Regions from separate parts of the Micromonospora sp. NPDC007208 genome, predicted to be linked through region 2. Evidence: riboswitches for the same ligand, from Rfam matches in the RefSeq annotation. Region 2 holds a riboswitch; the other holds the start of a gene.

Region 1 (3,407 bases), on a different contig from region 2:
CACTCCAGGGTGCCGTGCTTGCCCAGGTGCACCACGGCGTCCGCGCCGAAGCCGCCGTCCGCGACGGGCGCGGTCAACCAGCGGTACGCGGCCAGGTAGTGGTGGCTGGGCGGCAGGTCCGGGTCGTGGTAGATGGCGATCGGGTTCTCCCCGAAACCGCGGGGCGGCTGGATCAGCAGCACCACGTTGCCGAAGCGCAGCCCGGCGAGCACGATGTCGCCGCCCTCGGTGTACAGCTCGCCCGGCGGCTCACCCCAGTGCTCCCGCATCCGCTCGCGCAGCTCGGCGGGGACCTGGTCGAACCAGCGCCGGTACGTCTGCCCCGGTATCCGGGCCTCGGCGGCGGCCAACTGCTCCGGGGTGAGCCACTCCACGTCGTGGCCACCGGCCGCGATCAGCGCGTGGATCAGCGCGTCGCCGTCGTCGGGCGGTGGCGCGTCACCCAGGTCGTAGCCGGCCTCGGCCAGCGCGGCGAACAGCCGGACCGCCGAGGCCGGGGTGTCCAACCCGACGGCGTTACCGACCCGGGAGTGCTTGGTGGGGTACGAGCTGAGCACCACGGCGACCCGCTTGTCGGCGTGCGGCACGTACCGCAGCCGGGCGTGACGCACGGCGATCCCGGCGACCCGGGCGGCCCGCTCGGCGTCGGCGGCGTAGACCGAGAGCCCGTCGGCGTCGATCTGCTTGAACGAGAACGGCACGGTGACGATCCGGCCGTCGAACTCGGGGATGGCGACCTGCATGGCGGCGTCCAACGGGGACAGTCCGGCGTCGCTGTCGGCCCACTGCGCGCGGGTGCTGGTGAGGCAGAGCGCCTGGATGACCGGCACGTCCAGGGCGGCCAGGGCGCCGACGTCCCAGGCGTCCTCGTCGCCGCCACCGGAGGCGTCCGCGGCGACCGCACCGCCGGCGGCGAGCACCGTGACGAGCAGCGCGTCACAGCGGGCGAAGAGCCCGAGTGGGCCGGCGCCCGCGGTCAGCCCCCGCAGCGAGCCGCAGAAGATCGGCAGCGGGTTGCCTCCGGCGTTGCGGACCGCGTCCGCGAGCACGTCGACGAAGCCGGTGTTGCCGGCGAGGGCGTGCGCCCGGTAGAAGACGATTCCCACGGTGGGCCGGTCCGGGTCGGCGGGGTGTTCGCCGTGCACGCCGTACGCCGGGGTGGGCGCTGGCGGGGCGAACCCCTCACCGGTGAGCAGCACCGTGTCGGAGAGGAACCTGGCCAACTGCCCCAGGTTGTCCGGGCCGCCCTCGACCAGGTACGCCAGCGCCTGGGTGACGACCCCGGACGGCACGGTGGAGATGGCCATCAGCTCCGCGTCGGGCAGTGCCTCGCCGCCGAGGACGACCGTCGGCACGCCGGTGCCGAGCACCGCGGCGAGGCCGTCCGGCCACGCCTGCCGACCGCCGAGCAGGCGTACGACGACGAGGGCGACCCCGTCGAGCAGGGCGGGCACCTCCTCGACGGTGACTCGGGCGGGGTTGGCCAACCGGTAGTCGGCACCGCTGGCGCGGGCGGCCAGCAGGTCGGTGTCGGCGGTGGACAGCAGCAGGATGCGCACGGTTGGCTCCGGAAAGTGACGTCCTGGGCCCCAACGGGGGCGACCGGGACGATGCGGGTGGGTACGGCGTCAGCCGGTACGACGGCCCGGGTGAACGACGCACCGACGCGGGCGTCGGGGCCGGTCAGCGGCGGGCGCTCGGCTCAGCGGTACCGGAAGCCAGCGACCTGGCGCACGCCCCCGCGGCCGGCCCGAGGCGCGCGGGCGCGGCCGGTTCCGGGCGCACTGCGGCGCCCTGCGCACAGGTTATGACGATGCTCGTCGATGAATGAGACGCCGTGCGTCATCGGGTCCTCCTCGGGTGTCCACGCCCTGGGGTACGTCCCGACGGCCGAAGTATCCTGGCTTCCGGATCGACGCTCTCCCCCGGCCTTCCAACCGCAGACACACGGCCGTGACTCACGAGGGGGGATCGCTCCCCGGTGACAGTGGCGGGACCGCGTCGGAATTGCACCGACTTCCTTCACTGCCGTCAGGCCGCGAATGCTGCCACACCGCCGCGCCGCCGGTCAACGCGGACCCCGACGTCGCCCGCCCACGCTCACCACATTGACCTGCGGAAATATCGCCGTACGGGTTGCCTCTCGCCGACGGCGGGCTGTTGATCTGGCTGGTCGGTGGCGACGTGCTCCCATGGCGGGGCAGTGTGTGGGCAACGTCCTTTGGAGCTGATGTCGTAGACGATTCAGCCCCGGGGGCATCGTCGACGACGCGGTCAGCCGTGGGTTACTCGTGCTCGGAGCGGTGCGGCCGACGGGTCAACGACAGCCAGCCGAGAAAGCGCGCGTGCAGCACGGCGAGGTCGGGGCGACCGCCGAGGCTGTACAAGTCGTGGATGGCCTCGTTCAGACAGGACGTCAGGTAGAGGGCCAGCGCCAGCGAGTGGCCGTAGAACTCGGCGACGAGGTCGAGTTGCGCGCGGGAGCACGGCCACGCGGCGGCGCAGTTGCGGCACAACCAGGCGGGACGCATGGGTAGGTGGGGACGGGACCGGAAACTCACACCACGAGCCTGCTCACCGCAACCGCCGCCATCCATCACAGCGCGTGATTCCTTGGCGGATAACTTTCTTCCGTCCTCCGGATGTCCTCCGGTGCTGCGATCCGACCACTGGATAGGCTGGCCATCACCCTCGGCGGGAAGGGAGCCATTCGTGAGCGTCCGGACAACCGCTGCGCTCACCATCCCCGACCTGTTGTGGCGCAGCACCGACATGCTCGATGCCCTGGCCGCCCGCGACGTCGCTCAGATATTTCGCCTTGTCCAGCGAGCCACCCACGCCAGCCAAACCACCCTCGGTGTCGCCACGGGTCTCAGCCAGGCTCAGGTCAGCGAGATCACCAGCGGTGCCCGCCGGGTCAGCAGCATCGACGTTCTCACCCGCATCTGCACCGGTCTGTCGATGCCGCGCCATGCACGGATGACGCTCCTGCTCGGGGAACTCGACCAGATGCCGGCCGAACGGGACGTCAGTGGCCCGCCGGCCGCGAAGACTGCGCAGAACCAGTGCGCCGATGTCACCGCGATCTATTCCAGCCGGTCAGATTTCGTGGCGGAACTGCCTCCGCACGTCCTCTTCGGCCGTGCCACGGACATCCGGGCGTCCGGCCTGTCGCTCAACCTCATTTGCCAGCAGTACGCCGACAACCGCCTCCTGAAGCTCCTCGCCGCTGGCACCCACCTCCGTTGTTTGTTCCTCGATCCGGCCGGTGAGGCGATCAGACGACACGAGCGTGAGGACAACTATCCGCAGGGACACCTGAGCGCTCTCACCGAACTCAACATCCAGAACCTGGCCGGCCGCATTCGCGACCGGCTCCCCGCAGGCGCCCGAGACCACCTCGCCAT
Region 2 (3,407 bases):
ACACCTGCGGCTCGATGCACTCGTAGCACCCGGCGATCGAGGCGATGGTCGCGGTCGGCGCGACCGCCACCAGCAGCGAGTTGCGCAGCCCGTACGCCTCGACCCGCTCGCGCAGCGCGTCCCACCGCGCGGTCTGCGTACCCTCGACGCCCCACAGGTCGGGCTGGAGCTGGCCCCGCGCGGCCCGGGTCTGCGGGTACGCCGGATGGGCGCCGAAGTCGCGCGCCAGGTCGGCGGAGGTCTCCAGCGCGGTCAGGTACAGCTCCTCGCTGATCCGGGTGGACAGCTCCCGGGCGGCCGGCGAGTCGAACGGCAGCCGCAGCGCGAAGAAGACGTCCTGGAGGCCCATCAGCCCGAGCCCGACCGGCCGCCAGCGGGGGTTGCTCGCCGCCGCCTGCGCGGTCGGGTAGTAGTTGATGTCGATGACCCGGTCGAGGAAGGTCACAGCCGTCCGCACCGTGGCGCGCAGCCGCTCCCAGTCGATGCCGCCGTCGGTGAGGTGGGCGGCGAGGTTCACCGAGCCGAGGTTGCACACGGCGGTCTCGGCGTCGCTGGACACCTCGACGATCTCGGTGCAGAGGTTGGACAGGTGCACCACGTTGCCCGGCTCGGCGGTCTGGTTGCAGAGGCGGTTGGCGGCGTCCTTGAAGGTCATCCACCCGTTGCCGGTCTGGGCGAGGGTGCGCATCATCTTGCCGTACAGCTCCCGGGCCGGGACCTGCCGCACGTAGCGACCCTGCGCCTCGGCCTCCCGGTACGCGGCGTCGAACCGCTCCCCCCACAGGTCGGGCAGCTCGGGCACCTCGTGCGGGTCGAACAGCGACCACGGCTCGTCGGCCTCGACCCGGCGCATGAACTCGTCCGGGATCCAGTTGGCCAGGTTGAGGTTGTGGGTGCGCCGGGCGTCCTCGCCGGTGTTGTCCCGCAGTTGCAGGAACTCCTCGATGTCCGGGTGCCACGGCTCCAGGTAGACGCAGGCCGCGCCCTTGCGCCGGCCGCCCTGGTTGACCGCGGCGACGCTCGCGTCCAGCGTGCGCAGCCACGGCACGATCCCGTTCGACTGCCCGTTCGTGCCCCGGATCAGCGCGCCCCGGGAGCGGACCCGGGAGTACGCGATGCCGATGCCACCGGCGAACTTGGACAGGTTGGCGACCTGGGCGTACCGCTGGTAGATCGAGTCCAACTCGTCGAGCGGGGAGTCGACGAGATAGCAGGAGGACATCTGGGTGTGCCGGGTCCCGGAGTTGAACAGGGTCGGTGAGCTGGGCAGGTAGGCCAGGCTGGACATCAGCCGGTAGAAGCCGACCGCCTCGTCCGCCGTCCGGGACAGGCCGCAGGCCACCCGCAGCAGCCAGTACTGCGGGGTCTCCAGCACCAGTCGGCTGGTGGGGTGGCGCAGCAGGTAGCGGTCGTACACCGTGCGCAGGCCGAAGTACTCGAACCGGCGGTCGCCGGCCACGTCGACGGCCTGGTCGAGCGTCGTGGCGTGTGCGGCGACGAACGCGGCGGTGTCGGCACCGATCAGGCCCTCGGCGTGGCCGACCCGGATCGCCGCGCTGAACGAGGTGATGCCCTGCCGACGCACCTCCTTGTCGACGTAGCCGGCCAGCAGCCGCGCGGCGAGACGCGAGTACTGCGGCTCCTCACCGATCATCTCGGCGGCGGTCTGGATGGACAGCCGGTCCAGTTCGGCGGTGCTCGCGCCGTCGTAGAGGCCGCTGATGGTGCGGGTGGCCACCCGCATCGGGTCGACGTCGGTCAGGTCGTCGGCCCACCGCTCGACCGCCCGGACGATCTTGTTCACGTCCACGGGTTCGGTGCCGCCGTCGCGCTTGCGGACCTGCATCGGCGTGCGCCGCACTGTCGCGTCGCCGCTGGCCGGGACTACCTCGGTGACTGTCACCACTCGCTCCTCGGAGTTCGAGACCTGGTGGCCCGGACGCGAGGAGACAGACACCGACGGACGCCACGCCAGCCCGGCGTGGGTCAGGTGGCGTCAGCCGTCCCACGCGGCCTCGGACCGCCGCCCACCCGGGTGCGGGTACGCGGCGCGCTGGCAGGTCTTCGGACTCGCGGGCACGACCGGGGTAGCCGGTCTCCTACTGGCCGTCGCTTCCCAGGCCGAGGGGTGGCCCAGTGCTGATGACGGCGGTCGTTCCCACTCACCGCTGCGGGACAGTCCCGGAATTCCACCGGGTTCCCTGTTGCCTCGACCGCCCCGGATGGACGGCCGAACCAGCTGCGCTCGACACCATATATAGGGACGCAGCCGTTGTCACACCCCACATGTCGGTCTCGGGCGTGTCGGCGGCGGGCGGTGACCACCGTCACCCACGCGGCCGACCGCGCCAGCCCGACCGTCGCCGGGCAACGGAGACGGAGAATGTCGGAAACCTCGTCGCGCGCACCGGGCAGTCGGCACCACAGCGAAAACGCCTGTCGACGCCACCCGGCAAACATCATATGTCTACGGCCTAACAGTGATCGACATCGTTGACGTGCCGAGACAACTCTCCGTATACTCCCAGTGATCATCTGATCTTTAGCCTAGCCGGGCGAGGAGCGCATGCCGCAGATCACTGCCGTCACCGTCGAAGACGTCCGCTTCCCCACCTCCCTGACCGCTGACGGGTCAGACGCCATGAACAAGGACGGCGACTACTCGGCGGCCTACGTCATCCTGCACACCGATGGCGTCGACGGCGTGGGCGCCCCGCTCACGGGGCACGGCCTGACCTTCACCATCGGTCGAGGCAACGACATCGTCGCAGCGGCGGCGGTCCACCAGGCGCAGCGCCTCGTGGGTCTGGACGTGGCGACGATGGCAGCGGACATGGGCGCGGTCTACCGCCTCCTCACCTCCGACTCGCAGCTGCGTTGGCTCGGTCCGGAGAAGGGCGTCGTCCACCTGTCGCTGGCGGCCGTGCTGAACGCGTCGTGGGACCTGGTCGCCCGGGTCGCCGACAAGCCACTGTGGCGGCTGCTCGTCGACATGTCCCCCGAGCAACTCGTCGACATCGCGGACCTGCGCTACCTGTCCGACGCGCTGACCCGGGACGAGGCGCTGGCCATCCTGCGGGCCAAGGAGGGCACGAAGGCCGCCCGCCTCGCCGAGCTCGACCGGACCGGCTACCCCGCCTACACCACCTCGGCGGGTTGGCTCGGGTACGGCGACGACAAGCTGCGCCGGCTGTGCCAGGAGGCGGTGGACACCGGCTACGGCTACGTGAAGCTCAAGGTGGGCGCCAACCTCGACGACGACATCCGCCGCTGCGCGATCGCGCGGGAGATCCTCGGACCGGACCGCAACCTGATGATCGACGCCAACCAGGTGTGGGACGTCGGTCAGGCCATCGAGTGGGTCACCGCCCTCGCCCGGTTCACGCCACTGTGGATCGAGGAGCCGA

The links. A riboswitch is a leader RNA that binds a small molecule or an ion and turns the genes downstream of it on or off. The one in region 2 is predicted to bind cobalamin.
Region 1: linked by a shared signal. The riboswitch ahead of cobN (cobaltochelatase subunit CobN) and the one ahead of ACFYL6_RS11740 (ribonucleoside-diphosphate reductase subunit alpha) in region 2 are both predicted to bind cobalamin.

The regions. Positions count from the first base shown of each region.
Region 1 is NZ_JBIAFG010000001.1:588,493-591,899, reverse strand. Features, by position in the region: gene cobN (cobaltochelatase subunit CobN) at 1-1,559, opposite strand, end outside; cobalamin riboswitch at 1,894-2,023, opposite strand; gene ACFYL6_RS02495 (hypothetical protein) at 2,286-2,561, opposite strand; gene ACFYL6_RS02490 (DUF5919 domain-containing protein) at 2,773-3,407, shown strand, end outside.
Region 2 is NZ_JBIAFG010000004.1:526,089-529,495, forward strand. Features, by position in the region: gene ACFYL6_RS11740 (ribonucleoside-diphosphate reductase subunit alpha) at 1-1,846, opposite strand, end outside; cobalamin riboswitch at 2,038-2,255, opposite strand; gene ACFYL6_RS11745 (enolase C-terminal domain-like protein) at 2,567-3,407, shown strand, end outside.